DNA from 4 places in the Jejuibacter calystegiae genome. Region 2 is predicted to be linked to each of the others. Evidence: predicted binding sites of a transcription regulator. Region 2 holds the regulator's gene; each other region holds the start of a gene.
What was found. The regulator PhoB, encoded in region 2, activates phosphate uptake and scavenging genes when phosphate is short. The targets are predictions, from matches to a motif close to CTGTCATAAAACTGNCNNAT.
Positions count from the first base shown of each region.

Region 1 (4,595 bases), 1.1 Mb from region 2:
CCGGAAACAGACGCCTTCAGGGTAATGGCCGAGATCATCTTCCACTTTGGCGTACCCAGCGCATAGGCCGCTTCACGCAGGCTATCCGGCACCAGCTTGAGCATATTTTCCGTGGTACGAATCACGATAGGCACCTGCAGCAACGCCAGCGCGATCACCCCGGCCCAGCCGGAAAAGTGCTGCATCTGGGCGACAACGATGGTGTAGACGAACAGACCCACTACGATGGAGGGAGCAGACAGCAGAATATCGTTAATAAAGCGGATCACCTCCGCCAGCCATGATTTACGGCCATATTCCGCCAGGTAGATCCCCGCCATAATGCCCAGCGGCGTACCAAAAACGGTAGCCCAGACGATTAGCAGCCCGCTACCGACCAGGGCGTTAGCCAGACCGCCGCCTTCTGAATTGGGCGGCGGCGTCATTTCGGTAAACAGCGCCAGTGACATGCCGTCGATACCACGCGTAACCGTGGCGAACAGGATCCAGATCAGCCAGAACAGGCCGAATGCCATGGTGGCCATCGACAATGTCAGGGCAATACGATTCTTAAAGCGGCGCTTTGCCTGCATTTTACGGCGTGATTCCGCCAGATTTGCCGCCGCTTGCAGTTCCATGGTGGCCATCAGCGCGCCCCCTCATTCTTCGCCAGTCGCAGAATCATCAGCTTGGAGACAGCCAGTACGATAAAGGTAATCACAAACAGAATCAGGCCCAGCTCCATCAGCGCAGCGGTATGCAGTCCGGATTCCGCTTCGGCGAACTCATTCGCCAGCGCTGAAGTGATGCTGTTACCCGGCATATAGAGCGAAGCGCTGTCGAGCTGGTAGGTGTTGCCGATAATAAAGGTCACCGCCATGGTTTCACCCAGCGCGCGTCCCAGCCCCAGCATCACGCCGCCAATCACCCCGTTTTTGGTGAATGGCAGGACGATACGCCAGATAACTTCCCAGGTCGTGCAGCCAATACCGTAAGCGGACTCTTTCATCATCACCGGCGTCTGCTCAAATACATCACGCATCACCGAGGCGATATAGGGAATGATCATGATGGCAAGGATCACCCCTGCCGCCAGGATTCCGATTCCGAAGGCCGGGCCAGAGAACAGCTCGCCGACGATGGGGACCGACGACAGCACGTTACCGACCGGTTCCTGAAAGTAAGTGGCGAACAGCGGGGCGAAGATAAACAGTCCCCACATGCCGTAAACGATACTGGGGATAGCCGCCAGTAGCTCAATGGCGATACCCAGCGGGCGCCGCAGCCAGCCGGGGGCCAGTTCGGTCAGAAACAGGGCAATACCAAAACTGACCGGCACGGCGATAATCAGTGCAATCACCGATGTCACCAGGGTGCCGTAAATCGGTACCAGCGCGCCGAAGGTATCGTTAGGGGCATCCCACTCTTTGGACCACAGAAAGCCGAAGCCGAATTTCTCGATGCTCGGCCAGGAAGAAAAGATCAGGGAGACGATAATCCCGCCCAGCAGAAACAGGACAATCAGCGCAGCCAGTTTTACCAGCGCGCCGAACAGAATGTCGCCCTTTTTGCCAGGAGGTGTAAATGCAGGCCTGCTTGCTGCCATAAACTCACTCAACTTAATCAGTTTTGAAGGCCGGCGTACCGGCCTTCTGGAAAAACTTATTTATACAGCGGGTTACCGCTGCTGTCCTTAACGCTGGTCTTCCACGCTGCGCGAACCTGCTCAACCACGCTTTCCGGCAGGGTGGCGTAATCCAGCGCTTTGGCTTCATCGCTGCCATTTTTATAGGCCCAGTCGAAGAACTTCAGTACTTCTGTGCCCTGCTCCGGCTTCTTCTGATCCTTATGCACCAGAATAAAGGTGGCGGAAGAGATTGGCCATGCGCCTTCGGCGGTCTGATTGGTCAGATCCTGGGCAAAGGTTTTGCTCCAGTCCGCGCTTTCAGCCGCCTTAGAGAAGCTCTCTTCGGTTGGGCTGACCGGCTGACCATTACCCGAAATCAGTTTGGTATAGGCCAGGTTGTTCTGCTTGGCGTAGGCATACTCAACAAAGCCAATGGCGCCAGGCAAACGCTGAACAAAGGCGGCGATGCCGTCGTTGCCTTTACCACCCAGACCGGTCGGCCATTTCACTGTGGTACCGGCGCCGACTTTCGACTTCCACTCTTCATTCACTTTAGACAGATAGCTGGTGAAGACATAGGAAGTACCAGAACCGTCAGCGCGACGCACGACGGCAATGTTCTGCTCAGGTAGCTTAATGCCCGGGTTCAGCTGCGCAATGGCCGGATCGTTCCACTTCTTAATTTTGCCCAGATAGATATCACCCAGGGTTTTGCCGTCCAGCGTCAGCTGACCGGACTGAACGCCTGGCAGGTTAACCGCCATTACCACCCCGCCGATAACGGTTGGGAACTGGAACAGGCCATCATTTTGCAATTTTTCATCGGAGAGAGGGGCGTCGGAAGCACCAAAATCAACGGTATGCGCGACGATCTGCTTCACGCCGCCAGAGGAGCCAATCCCCTGATAGTTCACTTTATTCCCCGTGGATTTCTGATAGCTGTCGGCCCATTTGGCATACACCGGAGCAGGAAAGGTGGCGCCCGCGCCAGTCAGGCTGGCTGCCGCAAAAGCGGAAAACGCGCTCAGAGAGAAGGTCGCGGCGACAACAGTAGCGACGGTGGTACGCATAACGTTCATAGTGTCTCCTGCAAGAGTCATCATTTGCTGTGTAAGGAGCCTGTGCTCATTGCTTTGTCGTCCACGCCAGGCTCTCAGGTGACTGCATGGACAAAATAGGACAGTTTGGTGACAGCAACATGTACGAATTATGACAGTTTTATGACAGCAGGCAGGTTGGCGTGGATGAGACAGGCATCGACGACTCCATAAAGTCTCCCTAAAAACGACACAGTTTGAATTTATACTTTTCGTTATCCACAAAAAAGGAAGGGTGAAATATGTTTAAACCATTACTCGTCGGTACCAGCATACTCTGTCTGATGGTTCCACTTTGCGCCAGTGCCGAAAACAATCTGCAATTCTCAGGCTCTCCATCCATGGGTTCGCAGTTGGTAACCACCGACGGCAGGGACGATATGAATGGCATCATCCATTTAAATACCATCGATAACCCGAGCATAGAGTCATTAAAACAGACCCAAAATGATGTGGAACAACTGAAACGCGATCGGGATGACTTAAAGCGTCAGATAGAGGATACCAGCAAGCAATCAGGCGAAAATATGAAACGCCAACTGGATGATATGAAAAAAGAAACCAGCAGCCTTAGCAAGCAGATAGACGGCCTTTCCCGGGAAAATGAGGCCTTAAAGCGCAGTCAGGAGAGCAGCGCCCGTGAAATCAGCTCACTGAAACAGGAAATCAGTCAGTTGAGTAGCAAAATAAAGTAAAAAACCCGCCATTCACGGCGGGCTTTCACTGGACGATAACCGATTATTCAACCGTTACCGACTTCGCCAGATTACGCGGCTGGTCCACATCGGTGCCTTTAATCAGCGCGACATGGTAGGACAGCAGCTGTAGCGGCACGGTGTAGAAAATAGGCGCGATCTCCTCTTCCACGTGCGGCATCTGGATGATGTGCATGGTTTCACTGTCCACAAAACCGGCATCCTCATCGGCAAAGACGTAGAGATGACCGCCGCGGGCGCGCACCTCTTCGATATTGGACTTCAGCTTCTCCAGCAGGTCGTTATTCGGCGCGACCACAATAACCGGCATATCGGCGTCGATCAGCGCCAGCGGGCCGTGCTTCAACTCGCCAGCGGCATAGGCTTCTGCGTGAATATAGGAGATTTCCTTCAGCTTCAACGCGCCTTCCAGCGCGATGGGGTACTGATCGCCGCGCCCCAGGAACAGCGCATGGTGCTTGTCAGAGAAGTCTTCCGCCAGGGCTTCGATCCGCTTGTCCTGGGCCAGCATCTGCTCAATGCGGCTGGGCAGGGTCTGTAGCGCGTGCACAATATTGTGCTCTATCTTCGGATCCACACCTTTCAGACGACCGATTTTCGCCACCAGCATCAGCAGCACGGTCAGTTGGGTGGTGAAGGCCTTGGTAGAGGCCACGCCAATCTCGGTGCCCGCTTTGGTCATTAAAGCCAGATCCGACTCACGCACCAGCGAAGAGCCGGGCACGTTACAGATTGCCAGCGATCCCAGGTAACCCAGCTCTTTCGCCAGGCGCAGCGCCGCCAGGGTATCGGCGGTCTCACCGGACTGGGAAAGGGTGATAATCAGGCTGTTACGACGCACGGCCGATTTGCGATAGCGGAACTCAGAGGCGATCTCCACATCACAGGAGACGCCGGCCATGGCTTCAAACCAGTAGCGGGAAACCATCCCGGAGTTGTAGGAGGTACCACAGGCCACAATCTGGATATGCTCAACCTTAGACAGCAGCTCGTCGCTGTCCGGCCCCAGCTCACTGAGATCGATAGCGCCATGGCTGATACGCCCGCCCAGGGTACTTTTAATGGCGTTCGGCTGCTCATAGATCTCTTTCTGCATATAGTGACGATAGCCGCCTTTATCGCCGGCATCGTACTGCAGATTAGATTCCACCTCTTCGCGCGTTACCGGTTCGCCAG
Region 1 is NZ_CP040428.1:1,208,414-1,213,008, reverse strand. It holds gene pstA (phosphate ABC transporter permease PstA) at 1-626, opposite strand, end outside; gene pstC (phosphate ABC transporter permease PstC) at 626-1,585, opposite strand; gene pstS (phosphate ABC transporter substrate-binding protein PstS) at 1,642-2,685, opposite strand; gene FEM41_RS05590 (hypothetical protein) at 2,946-3,398, shown strand; gene glmS (glutamine--fructose-6-phosphate transaminase (isomerizing)) at 3,442-4,595, opposite strand, start outside.
Region 1: pstS (phosphate ABC transporter substrate-binding protein PstS) is a predicted target of PhoB. The motif match lies at 2,814-2,833, and genes of this name have one in related genera.

Region 2 (4,595 bases):
TAGTGAAGCGGTCATAGTCCAGCCCGGAAAGCTGCTCCTGGAGATCCAGTTTGTCTTTGACTTTATCCGCCAGAATTTCGCCGCTGTCGCAGCGCGCCAGCTCCACTCTGGGGGCCTGGAGCTTGCCATCTGCCAGACCCCGGGCGCGGTTCTGGCTCCAGAAGGCGCGATACGCCACGCCCCGTACTTCAAATTCCACCTCTGCCAGACAGTCGGCGCAGTCCCGGGTCATCAGCTCATTCTGGGTCTGGGAGATACTGCTCAGGCGCGGCGTTTTGTGATACAGCGCCAGGCAGATAGCATCCAGCAGGGTGGTCTTCCCGGCGCCGGTGGGGCCGGTAATGGCAAACAGGCCGTTGCTGACGAAGGGCTCGGCGCTGAAATCAATTTTCCATTCGCCGCGCAGTGAGTTCAGATTGCGCAGGCGCAGGGTTAAAATTTTCATGCTTCATCCTCCTGATGCAGGGCTTCCTGGATTTGACCAAACAACAGGCGCAGCCGTGCTTCCCGTTCAGGCTCCAGCCCTTCCTGCGCCAGGCGGCGACTAAAGACATCGTCCACGCTCAGTTCGCTCAGGGTTTCTTTATGCTGGTTATCGATAGCCCGCTGGCGCTGTTCGCGGCTGCGGCGAATCAGTATCACCTCCAGCGGCAGATCTTCCGTCAACTGGCGGATGTGGCGCTGCATATCGTGCAGGTATTCGTCGGTGGTGACTTCAATATCCAGCCAGGTGACCGGTTGTTCAGGAGCGTCGCGCCAGATGCTGAGCTGCTGTTCAATCTCTGCCAGCGAGCCCTTGATTAGCGCCAGCGGTTGGGTGACGGGCACCGGTAGTGCTTTGATTTCGGTAAGAGCGGCGTCTTCAAAGCTGACCAGACTGACGCTCTTCTCTTTGCCGGTTTCGTCAAAGCTCAGGGCAATGGGAGATCCGCTGTAACGCACGTGTGCCATGCCGCCCACGCTCTGGGGGCGGTGGATATGGCCCAGGGCGATGTAGTCGGCAGGCGGAAAATTCTGGGCAGGAAAGGCGTCCAGGCTGCCGATATAGATATCGCGTACCGAATCGCTGGTGGTGACGCCGACGGCGGTCAGATGGCCGGTGGCGATAATGGGCAAATCGCGCTGGCCGCGTAGCGCCAGTGCCTTCTCGTGAACATGTTGATAGTGCTGGCTGATAGCCTCCAGCAACGAGAGCTGTTTGTCGCGGCCATCCTGCCCCGCCTGGCTCTGCAGCAGATCCCGCGGTCGCAAAAAAGGGATGGGACACAGAATGGCGCCGGGCGTGCCGTCGCGGCTTATGATCTCCAGCGGTTCATCGGTGGGGGTCGCCACCACGCAGGTGTTCAGACAGGCCAACAGTTCCCGGGACTCGTTCAGGGTGGCTACCGAATCATGGTTGCCCGCCAGAATATAGAGCGCGCAGCCGGTCTGCTGCAATCTGACCACAAAGCGGTTATACAGCTCGCGGGCGTAGCTGGGCGGCGAACCGGTATCGAAAATATCCCCCGCCACAATAATGGCGTCCGCCTGGTGATGTTCGGCCTGTGCCAGCAGCCAGTCGAGAAAGGCCTGATGTTCGGCAGCCCGGCTTTTGGTATAGAAATTCTGGCCGAGGTGCCAGTCAGAGGTGTGAATGATCCGCATAATCCCGGTTCCGGTGGCAAAAAAGCGTGAGGGGGATTATAAACAACCTGGAAGCCAGTGCGCCTCTTCTGTGACGGTATCCGTCATTAAAGGGTCATGTTTTTCATAAATCTGTCATAAAAGTGACGCATAATGGCGCGCATTACAAAATGGCAACCCGCACCCTCGCGACGAGGGCAAGAAAAAATCAGACAGGGCGAATGATGGCGCGACGTATTCTGGTGGTAGAAGATGAGGCTCCAATCCGTGAAATGGTCTGTTTCGTACTTGAGCAGAATGGTTTCCTGCCGCTTGAAGCGGAAGATTACGATGCCGCTGTGGCACGGCTTAACGAACCCTGGCCTGACTTGATCCTGCTGGACTGGATGCTGCCTGGCGGTTCCGGGCTTCAGTTGATTAAGCACCTGAAGCGCCAGCCGATGACCCGGGATATTCCGGTAGTGATGCTCACCGCCCGGGGCGAAGAAGAAGACCGGGTGCGCGGACTGGAAACCGGCGCCGATGACTACATCACCAAACCCTTCTCTCCAAAAGAGCTGGTGGCGCGAATTAAGGCCGTGATGCGACGCATTTCGCCCATGGCGGTAGAGGAGCCTATCGAAATTGAAGGGCTAAGCCTCGATCCCACTTCTCACCGGGTGATGAACGGCGAGCGTCCGCTCGATATGGGGCCTACCGAATTTAAGCTTCTGCACTTCTTTATGACGCACCCCGAGCGGGTCTACAGCCGCGAGCAGCTTCTGAATCAGGTCTGGGGCACCAATGTGTACGTCGAGGATAGAACGGTGGATGTGCATATTCGTCGCCTGCGTAAGGTGCTGGAAAACAGCGGCCACGATCGCATGGTTCAGACGGTACGCGGCACTGGTTACCGTTTTTCTACCCGTTATTAATCTGTGATTCAGGAGTAAGCCCTTTGCTGGAACGGCTGTCGTGGAAAAGACTGGCCTTTGAGCTGGTCCTGTGTTGTCTGCCAGCGCTGCTGCTTGGCGCGCTGGTGGGGCACCTGCCGTGGTTTTTACTGGCTGCCGTGACGGGGCTTTTGATTTGGCACTTCCATAATTTGCTGCGGCTCTCCTGGTGGCTATGGGTGGATCGCAGCATGACGCCGCCGCCAGGGCGCGGTAGCTGGGAACCGCTGCTTTATGGACTGCATCAGATGCAGATGCGTAACAGGAAGAGGCGCAATGAGCTGGGAAGCCTGATCAAGCGCTTTCGCAGCGGCGCCGAATCACTGCCGGATGCGGTGGTGTTGACCACTGAAGAGGGGGCGATCTTCTGGTGTAATGGCCTGGCGCAGCAGTTGCTTAACCTGCGCTGGCCCGACGATAACGGCCAGAATATCCTGAACTTGCTGCGCTATCCCGAATTTAGCGACTACCTGAAGTTACGCGACTTTTCCCGCCCATTGAATCTGGTGCTGAACAGCGGCCGACATCTTGAATTCCGCGTGATGTCCTATAGCGATCGTCAGTGGCTGATAGTGGCCAGAGATGTGACCCAGATGCATCAACTGGAAGGGGCGAGGCGTAACTTTTTCGCCAACGTCAGCCATGAACTGCGCACGCCTCTGACGGTGCTCCAGGGCTATCTGGAGATGCTGCGTGAAGGCGAAGCGGATGGCGCGTTGCGTGATAAAGCGCTGTTAACCATGGAAGAGCAGACGCAGCGGATGGGCAGCCTGGTACAACAGTTGCTGACGCTGTCGCGGATTGAAGCTTCGCCCACCCTGGATCTGAGTGAAAGCGTGGATATTCCGGATATGCTGCGTCAGGTGGAGCAGGCCGCCCGCTCGTTGGGGCCGGATCATCAGTTCACTTTCGAGGTGGAGCCCGCCCTGAAGATTCGTGGCAATAGTGAACAGTTGCGCAGCGCCGTCTCGAATCTGGTCTATAACGCCATTAACCATACTCCCGCCGGATCGCATATCGCAGTGTGCTGGCAGCGGACGCCGCAAGGCGCGCGCTTTAGCGTGAGTGACGACGGTCCGGGAATTGCGGCCCACCATCTGCCGCGTCTGACGGAGCGTTTCTATCGGGTGGATAAAGCCCGTTCGCGCCAGAGCGGCGGTAGCGGCCTGGGGCTGGCTATCGTTAAACACGCCCTGAGCCACCATGATACCCGGCTGGAAGTGGAAAGCGTTCCCGGGCTGGGCAGCTGCTTTTCGTTCCAGATACCCGTCCGGTTGATTGATAATCGCACGGAGGGTTAACTCTCCCTTCGCCGCAGGGAATTAATGCCTGCGGCTGTTCGCTTTTTATTCGAATGATAAACCGGACTAAAGTTGAAGAATTGGTGCATCTGTCTGGATGTAATTATATGTTTAGTATATTACTCTGGTTTCAGGATCGCTTCTTGCCTTCAAACGCTATAAGCGTTTTAATTGGCCCCCATTATCGTCAGACTGACCAGAATTGCGTGGTATATCGATAAACAATTCTTCGCCACGCTTGTTGAGAAGCGTTTCTCACTGTCATTTTCTGATTAGACCGCTTTTTCACCACCCCGACGTGGCGAAAAATTTGCTAAAATCAACACCACATCCACAGGCAACTCGAATTTATGACCCATCGTTTAACTTCGCGTGACATCATCGCTCTGGGCTTTATGACCTTTGCGTTGTTCGTTGGCGCGGGCAACATTATCTTCCCGCCCATGGTTGGCTTACAGGCCGGCGAGCACGTCTGGTGGGCCTCTTTTGGCTTTCTGATTACCGCTGTTGGTCTGCCGGTGATGACCGTTGTAGCGCTGGCCCGGGTCGGCGGTGGAGTGGATAGCCTGAGCTCCCCCATTGGCCGCCGTGCCGGCATTCTGCTGGCAACCGTCTGCTATCTGGCCGTGGGACCGCTGTTTGCCACACCGCGTACCGCAACCGTCTCCTTTGAAGTGGGTATCGCGCCGCTGACCGGCAGTGGCGCCATGCCGCTGCTGATCTACAGCCTGATTTACTT
Region 2 is NZ_CP040428.1:2,337,330-2,341,924, forward strand. It holds gene sbcC (exonuclease subunit SbcC) at 1-445, opposite strand, end outside; gene sbcD (exonuclease subunit SbcD) at 442-1,644, opposite strand; gene phoB (phosphate response regulator transcription factor PhoB) at 1,848-2,537, shown strand; gene phoR (phosphate regulon sensor histidine kinase PhoR) at 2,561-3,856, shown strand; gene brnQ (branched-chain amino acid transporter carrier protein BrnQ) at 4,207-4,595, shown strand, end outside.

Region 3 (4,595 bases), 2.2 Mb from region 2:
TGAAACAGCATGGGGTCGGCCCATAACTGCCCTTCCCCTTCGCAGATCAGGCGAATACCCCGCTCTTCCGCCAGCCCTTCGAAATAGTCGGCGACGCGCTGCAACTCCAGCGCCATATCCAGACTGCGGTAGTTCAGCGCCGACTGCGCATTGCTGGCCCGCGCCAGGAACAAAATATTTTCCACCATCCGCGAGATGCGCTCCAGCTCCTCCATATTACTGGAGAGCAGAGTTTCGTACTCTTCAACGCTGCGCGACTGATACAGGGCCACCTGGCACTGGCCCATTAATGCCCCTACCGGCGTGCGTATCTCATGGGCCAGATCGGCGGAAAACTGCGTCAGACGCTGATAGCCTTCGTTGAGTCGGCTAAGCATGGCATTGAACGAAACTATCAGCTGTTGCAGCTCCTGCGGCGCATCCTGCTCGCTTAACCGGGTTGCCAGGGTACTGGGGGTGATGGCCGCCGCCTCTGCGGCCATGCGCCTTAACGGTCGCAGTTCGCGACGCATCACCCAGTAGCCCAACAGGGCAATCACCAGGAAAGCCGCCGCCACCGCCGCCACCACACGCCACAGGTAACGCGCCAGCATTTTCTGTTCGTTGACCATGACATGCGCGACGGATATTTGCAGTACCCTGCCGTCTTCCAGCTTCACCAGACCCGACGCCACCCGCAACGGCACCCCTTGCCGGGTTTCTCCGGTACGCACCGCGCTCAGCAGCTGCGGGTGGTCGCTCGGCGTCGGCGTCACCGACGGCAGTTGAACCCTGCCAGGATTCACACTAATTAACGGCTCCTGCCCCTGGATCCGAAAAATTAAAACGTCCTGTTCGTTGCCCAGCATATTTTCAAACATCCCGGTATTGGCCACCAACCGATCCAGCGGAAAGCGTTTGCTCAGCACATTCCGGTAGTATTCGATTCGCCCTGTCACCTGCAGATCGCTACGGTAAATCATCTCCTGGCGCATGGCGTTATACAGGTAACCGCCTGCCGCGCTCACTACCAGCGCGGCCACCAGAGCAAAGAGGATGGCGCTACGCAGCGTCAGCGATGTCGCCTGCCAGCGCCGGGCCAGTAAACTCATGGACGCACCTCACAGACGTAACCGATCCCACGCACGGTATGAATAAGTTTGATATCAAACGGCCGGTCAATTTTGGCGCGCAGCCGCTTGATCGCCACATCCACCACGTTGGTATCGCTGTCGAAATTCATATCCCATACCTGGGAGGCGATCATGGTGCGCGACAGCACCTCTCCTTCACGCCTTACCAGCAGATGCAGCAACATAAACTCTTTATTGGTCAGCGGAATAACGCAGTCCTGGCGGGTTACTTTACGCCGCAGCACATCAATATGCAGATCGGCCAGGGTGTAGCGATCGGATTCCCGTACCGTTCCGCGGCGCAGCAGAGTGCGCAGCCGCAGCACCAGCTCGGTAAACGAAAAGGGTTTCACCAGGTAATCGTCGGCCCCTAGTTCAAGGCCGTGGATGCGATCCTGCACCTCGTCGCGGGCGGTAAGAAACAGAATTGGCACATCGCTTTTCTTGCGCAGAACGTCAATGATCTGCCAGCCATCAAGCCCCGGCAACATCACGTCCAGTACAATGGCATCGTAACTGTACTCCAGGGCCCGGAACAGACCATCGGTACCGTCACACGCCAGATCAACGCCGTATCCCGCCTCCGTCAGCCCCTTCTTCAGGTAATTACCGGTCCCGGTATCATCTTCCACTACTAATATGCGCATGCTCACCACCTCATTACGTTCGCAAACAGATTAACAGTTTCCGCGTCACTGCTTGATGACATTAATGTCATCAAACGGACATGGTGCTGTCCCGATCGCCAGGCCATGCTTAACCCACAAACGACTACAGGAGGATTTATGCATACACGACAACGTCTCGCCGGTTTACTGCTGTCCACCCTGATGCTGTGCAGCGGTATCGCCACCGCCGCGCAGGCACCAGGCAAAGCCATCGCGCCGCTGCGCGGCACCATCGACAAGGTCTCTGATGCCCAACTGCAACTGACCGACCGCAAAGGTGAAAAGGTCGAGGTCAAACTTAACGACAAAACCCAGGTATATAGCGTTTCTAAAGGATCGACCGACGATATCAAGCCGGACAGCTTTATCGGCACCGCAGCGGTCCCCCAGGCCGACGGCAGCCTGAAAGCGCTTGAAGTGCACGTCTTTGCCGCCAGCCTGCGTGGAACGGGTGAAGGTCACTCCCCCTGGGAATCCGCCGACGGCAAAACCAATACCATGACCAACGGCACCATCGGCAAGCTGGTGAATGCCAATGGCCGCACGCTGACCGTTAAGTACGGCGATCAGCAAAAGAATGTCAGCGTTCCGGACGATACGCCAGTTGTGACCATCGATCCCGGCGATCGCAGCCTGCTTAAACCCGGTACCCATATTGTACTGTTCTCCGCCACTGACGATAAAGGCGAGCGCGTCGCTACCCGTATTTCCGCTGGCAAAGACGGTACCGTACCGCCGATGTAATCCGGGAGGCCTGCATGAAAACCAACGCGTCGCGGCCAGTACATCGCTGGCCAGTCAGGCTTACCCACTGGGTGAATCTGTTCGCCATGGTCTGCATGTTCATGAGCGGTTGGGAAATCTACAACGCTTCGCCGCTGTTCGACTTCCGCTTTCCCCCGGCGGTGACGCTGGGGGGCTGGCTGGGTGGCGCGATTGGCTGGCATCTGGCGGTGATGTGGCTGCTGGTATTCAACGCCCTGTGCTATCTGCTGTGGAGCCTGTTTAGCGGCCACCTGCGCCGCGACCTGCTGCCGCTGCGCCTGGCCGCACTGCGGCATGATATCTGGCTGACGTTAACGCTGCGGCTGCGCCACCGCCACGGCCATTACAACGCGATTCAAAAGCTGATGTATCTCGGTGTACTGGTGCTCGGTCTGCTGCTGGTACTTTCCGGGCTGGCTATCTGGAAGCCGGTACAATTGTACTGGCTGGTGGCGATATTCGGCGGTTTTGATATCGCACGTTATGTCCACTTTTTGGCCATGGCGGGTATCGGGTTGTTTGTCATCATCCACGTGCTGATGGTGATCGTTGTTCCGTCCACGCTGTGGGCCATGCTGTCAGGAGGCAAACGTGAAGGATAAAAACCCATCCCGCCGCGCACCCGCGCTGGAGCCGGATCAGAAAAAGCAGCTGGTGAATCTACAGCGCCGGTTACTGCTGCGTTCCGGCCTGACGCTGGGGGGCGTGGCGATGCTGACTGGATGCGATATGCAGGATGGCGATCGGGTCGACAAAGTGCTGTGGGCCATGTCACGCTGGAACGACAGGGTTCAGTCCTGGCTGTTCAGCGGCCAGCGCCTGGCTCAGACTTATCGCCCGGACCAGATAACCGATCCCTTTCCGTTCAATGCCTTTTATCCGGAATACAACACCCCGATAGTAGATCTGGCCGACTACCGGCTGGAAGTCTCCGGCAAGGTCGAGAAAAAAGCGCCCTGGACGCTGGAACAGTTACAGCGTCTGCCGCAGCAAAGCCAGATCACCCGGCTTATCTGCATTGAAGGCTGGAGCGCCATCGGCCAGTGGGGAGGCGTGCCGCTGAAGCTCTTCCTCCAGCATATCGGCGCCGATCTCAACGCCCGCTACGTTGGCTTTAAATGTGCGGATCGCTACTACTCCAGCATCGATATGGCTACCGCGCTGCATCCGCAAACCATTCTGGCGCTGGATTTTGCCGGTAAAGCATTACCGGAAGAGTACGGTTATCCCTTGCGACTGCGGGTGCCGACCAAACTGGGCTTCAAAAACGCCAAGCATATCGCCGCCATTTTCGTCAGCGATACCAATCCCGGCGGTTACTGGGAAGATCAGGGCTACAACTGGTTTAGCGGTATTTAACCGCTTCCAGGCCCTTTTAATATTAACCAACCGTTAAATAACCGGCCTTTTACCCTCTCTATATTTAGCGGCGCTTAACCCCCTATTAAGTTGCCGCCTTTTCTTCCCCCTCGTATGCTTAGCCCCGACCCACCGCCAGCGCTGCTGAGCCCGGTCATACAATATTCCAACACTCTCCGATGACGTATACAGACCCCCGAACCGCCAGGCCGCGTTTTACGCAGCCCAGGGCGCGGCCGGGTGCGTCCTGAGCCACACCAATAAATGGAGCTAATGCTCATGTTGAAAAAATCTGCTTTTGGCAAAACGATGATCGCCACCCTGCTGTCAGTGGCATGCGGCTCGTTTTCCGCTCACGCGGCGGCCCCTAAAACCGCACCGGAACAGAACGCGGCTAAACCGAATATCGTGGTGATTTTCGGTGATGATATCGGCTACTGGAACCTCAGCACCTATAACCAGGGAATGATGGGCTACAAAACGCCGAATATCGACAGCATCGCCAGCGCCGGGGCAAAATTCACCTCTTACTACGCCGAGCAGAGCTCCACCGCCGGTCGTTCCGCCTTTATTACCGGCCAGATGCCGTTTCGCACCGGGCTGAGTAAAGTCGGCATGCCCGGCGCGCCCCAGGGGCTGCAGAAAGAAGATCCCACCATCGCCAGCATTCTTAAGCAGCTGGGCTACGCCA
Region 3 is NZ_CP040428.1:4,499,713-4,504,307, forward strand. It holds gene FEM41_RS21140 (heavy metal sensor histidine kinase) at 1-1,091, opposite strand, end outside; gene FEM41_RS21145 (heavy metal response regulator transcription factor) at 1,088-1,759, opposite strand; gene FEM41_RS21150 (hypothetical protein) at 1,898-2,524, shown strand; gene FEM41_RS21155 (cytochrome b/b6 domain-containing protein) at 2,539-3,147, shown strand; gene FEM41_RS21160 (molybdopterin-dependent oxidoreductase) at 3,137-3,904, shown strand; gene FEM41_RS21165 (arylsulfatase) at 4,184-4,595, shown strand, end outside.
Region 3: FEM41_RS21145 (heavy metal response regulator transcription factor) is a predicted target of PhoB. The motif match lies at 1,824-1,843, and genes of this name have one in related genera.

Region 4 (4,595 bases), 1.7 Mb from region 2:
CTTCACATTGCCGCGGCCTTTTTCCGGCAGCTTGTCATCATAGACCGCCCAACTGTTGCTGCCCTGGAGCACGGCATTGCGTACCGCCGCTTCGGCATGCTCCATCACCTGTTCCACGCTCTGACCGCCGCGCCAGGCGCAGATACCAATATGCACCATATCCAGGGGATCCAGCATACGGGTGGGCGGCATCGCATCCACCGATTTCAGCAACTGGCTGGCAATGCCGTCCGCTTCTTTCAGGGTGCTGTGCGGGAGCAGAACAGCAAAATCGTTGTGGAAATAGCGCGCCAGCAACGCGCCGGGGTAACGCATCACAAAAGTCGACAGCAGATTGATCAGGTTATAAAGGTAGTCATCGACGGAGTGACGCTCCCAGGTTTCGCGCAAAATTTCGAAATCCGGCACGCGGATCATCATCACCATGCCGTGGGTACCTACCTGTTCATTATCTTCCAGCAACATGGCGAGCTGATTTTCAAAAAACAGGCGATTGCTCAGACCCGTCTGCGCATCCTGAGCCGCATAGGAGCGGATCAGCGTATCCACACGGCTGCGCTGCTCCCCGGCGTTGTGCAGTTCGCTCAGCAGAACATCCATCGCGCTACTGGTCCGCGGCGGCCACTCATGCAGCGAACCACGCACTACTTTTCCCCGTTCGCCGTTCAGAATTCGGGTGGAGCGACTTTCCAGTAGCTCCAGGCCGGAAAACTGGCGTTTCACCCAACGGGCGCCAAATACCAGCACGATAACCATAAAGGCAATCGCCAGCGAGAGCGGCGTCGTGGTCAGCAGCGAATGGAAGTAATCATCGACGGGATCGCGCCAGGTCAGATGCAGCACCAGGCTGGGGTGCTTCACCAGCCGTACCGAGTGGTGGCGCAGGCGCACATGCTGCCCGGCGGGTTGATAGCTGGGCGGAAGTTCATGATCCAGCACCTGAAGGCTGCCCGAACTCAGCGTCAGGCGGACAATCTCCAGCGGAACCATCATATCGTTAAGGCGATCGTCCAGCTGCTCAGGCGGGCGCACCAGCAGTTCGTTATCCACCAGCGCTACAATTCGGTTCAGACGGTGCTCGCCCCGCTCATGAATCGAATGGTAAAAACTCCACGAACACCCCAACAGGGTGACCAGAATAGCCAGCCCCGTCAGCAGGGTCATAAAGGTGGAAAATTTCGTCGTTAAGCGCATCCCTGTGTTAACTCCGTCGGATGTACAGAAGCAGCCTGTGGCTTCGCAATGCGGCTTCCGGCTCTATTATATAAGTAAGTACTAACTATCTTGTGTGAGACTGCCATTTTATCAGACATGCGGCAGCTTACCTCACCTTTTTATTGCGATAAATCGCCTTCTCTACGGCGTCATGCGAGTATAGTCGCTGGTGCTTATTTTTAAATGACCCGGAGGATTTCGATGCAGGCTCTTATCCTTAATCAACGCGACGGCCAGACCCATGCCGCTGTTGAATCGCTCGACCCGGCGTCCCTGCCCGAAGGCGACGTAACCGTAGAGGTGGATTACTCCAGCCTTAACTATAAAGATGCGCTGGCGATTACCGGCAAAGGGAAAATTGTGCGTCAGTTCCCCATGGTGCCCGGCATCGACTTTGCCGGTCGGGTACAGCACAGTAAGGATCCCCGCTTCCATGTTGGACAGTCCGTTCTCCTCACCGGCTGGGGCGTAGGCGAAGGCCACTGGGGCGGTCTTGCCGGCGCAGCCCGGGTGAAAGGCGATTGGTTGGTTCCCATGCCTGAAGGGCTGGACAGCCGTAAGGCGATGATTATCGGCACCGCAGGCTTCACCGCAATGCTGTGCGTTATGGCACTGCTCGACGCCGGAATCACGCCAGATCACGGTGAAATTCTGGTTACCGGCGCCAGCGGCGGCGTGGGCAGTACCGCCGTGGCCCTGCTTCATCAGCTTGGCTATCAGGTTGTGGCGGTCTCCGGCCGCGAAACCACGCACGACTATCTGCGCAGCCTTGGCGCTCAGCGTATCCTGGCGCGCGCGGAATTCGGCTCCGGGCGTCCGCTGGAAAAACAGCTGTGGGCTGGCGCTATCGACACCGTCGGCGGAGAAGTACTGGCGAAGGTGCTTTCTCAGATCCATTACGGCGGTTGCGTGGCCGCCTGCGGCCTGGCAGGAGGATTCACCCTGCCCACCACCGTAATGCCGTTTATTCTGCGCAATGTGCGACTGCAGGGCGTTGACTCAGTGATGACCCCGCCCGCTCGCCGCTACGAAGCCTGGCAGCGCCTGGCCCGGGATCTTCCTTCTTCCTTTTATGCACAGAGTGCCACGGAGATCGGTCTGGCTCAGGCCGTAGAGTATGCCGAACGCATCATCAATAACCAGGCCCGGGGACGCACCCTGGTGAAGGTCGGTTAATCTTCAATTTTTCGTGACATATTCGCATTCGCAATCCGCCTCCGTCATGCTGATGAAAAGGCATGACGGAGGATACATGAATGAAAACCAAAAAGTTGACGGAGGCCGATGTCACGGCAGAGTCTGTCTTTATGTTACAGCGCCGCCAGATTCTGAAGATGTTAGGAATTGGCGCTACCGCGCTCACGCTTACGCCTCCAGCACAGGCCAGCCTGCTCGACTGGTTTAAAGGCAACGATCGTCCCCCCGCTCCCGCAGGCAAAGCGCTGGACTTCAGCAAACCGCCGCAGTGGCAAAGCGACCTGCCGCTAACCCCGGAAAACAAAGTCACCGGCTACAACAACTTTTATGAATTTGGTCTCGATAAAGCTGACCCGGCCGCCAACGCAGGTGCGATGGCGACCGATCCCTGGACGCTTACCATCGACGGTGAAGTGGCCAAACCGCTCACTCTGGATCACGATGCGCTGGCCTCCCGTTTCCCGCTTGCCGAGCGTATCTACCGCATGCGCTGCGTGGAAGCCTGGTCAATGGTCATCCCCTGGATCGGCTTCCCACTGCATAAGCTCCTGGCCCTGGTGGAGCCCACCAGCCATGCAAAATATGTCGCCTTTCAGACCCTCTATGCGCCGGAGCAGATGCCAGGACAGAAGGACCGCTTTATCGGCGGTGGGCTGAAATATCCCTACGTGGAAGGATTACGTCTGGATGAGGCTATGCATCCGCTGACGCTGATGAGCGTAGGCGTTTATGGTAAAGCGTTACCGCCGCAGAACGGCGCGCCGATTAGATTAATCGTTCCCTGGAAGTACGGGTTCAAAGGGATTAAATCCATCGTCCGCATCCGCCTGACCCGTGAACGACCGCCCACCACATGGAATCTGTCGGCCCCGAATGAATATGGCTTTTACGCCAACGTGAATCCGCACGTGGATCATCCGCGCTGGTCCCAGGCCACCGAGCGCGTCATTGGCGCCGGCGGCATTCTCAAGGTCGAACGTCAGCCGACATTGCTGTTCAATGGCTACGCCGACCAGGTCGCCTCGCTATATCGTGGGCTTAACCTTAAGGAGAATTTCTAAGTGCGTATGACAGCGGGCCAAATCACCTGGCTGAAAGTTTTTTTGCATGCGGCAGCGTTAGCTCCATTGCTATGGCTGTTCTGGGCTGGATTTCAGGGCAACCTCAGCGCCGATCCGGCCCGGGATATTCAACACTTTACCGGGCGGACAGCTCTGAAATTATTGTTGGCGACCTTGCTCATCGCCCCGCTGGCGCGCTACGCTAAGCAGCCGCTACTGATGCGCACCCGCCGCTTACTGGGTCTGTGGTGCTTTGCGTGGGCCTCGTTCCATCTGGTCAGCTATGCGCTGCTGGAGCTGGGTATTAACAATCTGGTGTTACTGGGGCAGGAAGTTATCCGTCGTCCGTATCTGACGTTGGGCCTGATCGGCTGGCTAATACTGTTGGCGCTGGCGATAACCTCCACCCGTTCAGCGCAGCGTAAACTGGGTCCCCGTTGGCAAAAACTGCATAACTTCGTCTATCTGGTCGCTATCCTCGCGCCCGTCCACTATCTATGGTCCGTGAAGACGTTGTCACCCCAACCGGTTATCTACGCCCTGTTGGCATTGCTGCTTTTAGCCACCCGATATCGCAAATTCCGCCAGTGGTGGCGCTAGCTCACCATTTCTGTGTCCTTCCCCGCAGAATGCTTTATCAACCGCGATTCTTTGGCGATTGCGGTTGATAATCTTCCCTGATACGACCAGTATTTAGCTGCTAAATGCCACGAAATCATTATAATGTGCCCCCACGATTGCTTCTGATGGCTTTTTAAACACATTCAGGGGTGACAACCACGCATCGAAGGTATATTTTGTAATATCACCGAAAATTGCAGGAGATGGCAGCACAATGGCGGACAAGTTTCAGGTTTTGCTTCTCAACGGGCCTAACCTCAATATGCTCGGCACGCGCGAACCGGAGAAATACGGTAGCCAGACGCTGGCCGAGATTGTTAGCCAGCTGCGCACTCAGGCAGAAGCGCTGAACGTCACGCTGGATCACCTGCAGTCTAACGCTGAGCATGAACTTATCGACCGTATTCATCAGGCTAAAGGTCAGGTTGACTATATCCTGATTAATCCGGCCGCATTCACGCACACCAGCGTGGCATTGCGTGACGCTTTGCTGGCGGTGAG
Region 4 is NZ_CP040428.1:671,555-676,149, forward strand. It holds gene csrD (RNase E specificity factor CsrD) at 1-1,194, opposite strand, end outside; gene acuI (acrylyl-CoA reductase (NADPH)) at 1,417-2,391, shown strand; gene msrP (protein-methionine-sulfoxide reductase catalytic subunit MsrP) at 2,472-3,473, shown strand; gene msrQ (protein-methionine-sulfoxide reductase heme-binding subunit MsrQ) at 3,474-4,073, shown strand; gene aroQ (type II 3-dehydroquinate dehydratase) at 4,309-4,595, shown strand, end outside.
Region 4: acuI (acrylyl-CoA reductase (NADPH)) is a predicted target of PhoB. The motif match lies at 1,197-1,216, and genes of this name have one in related genera.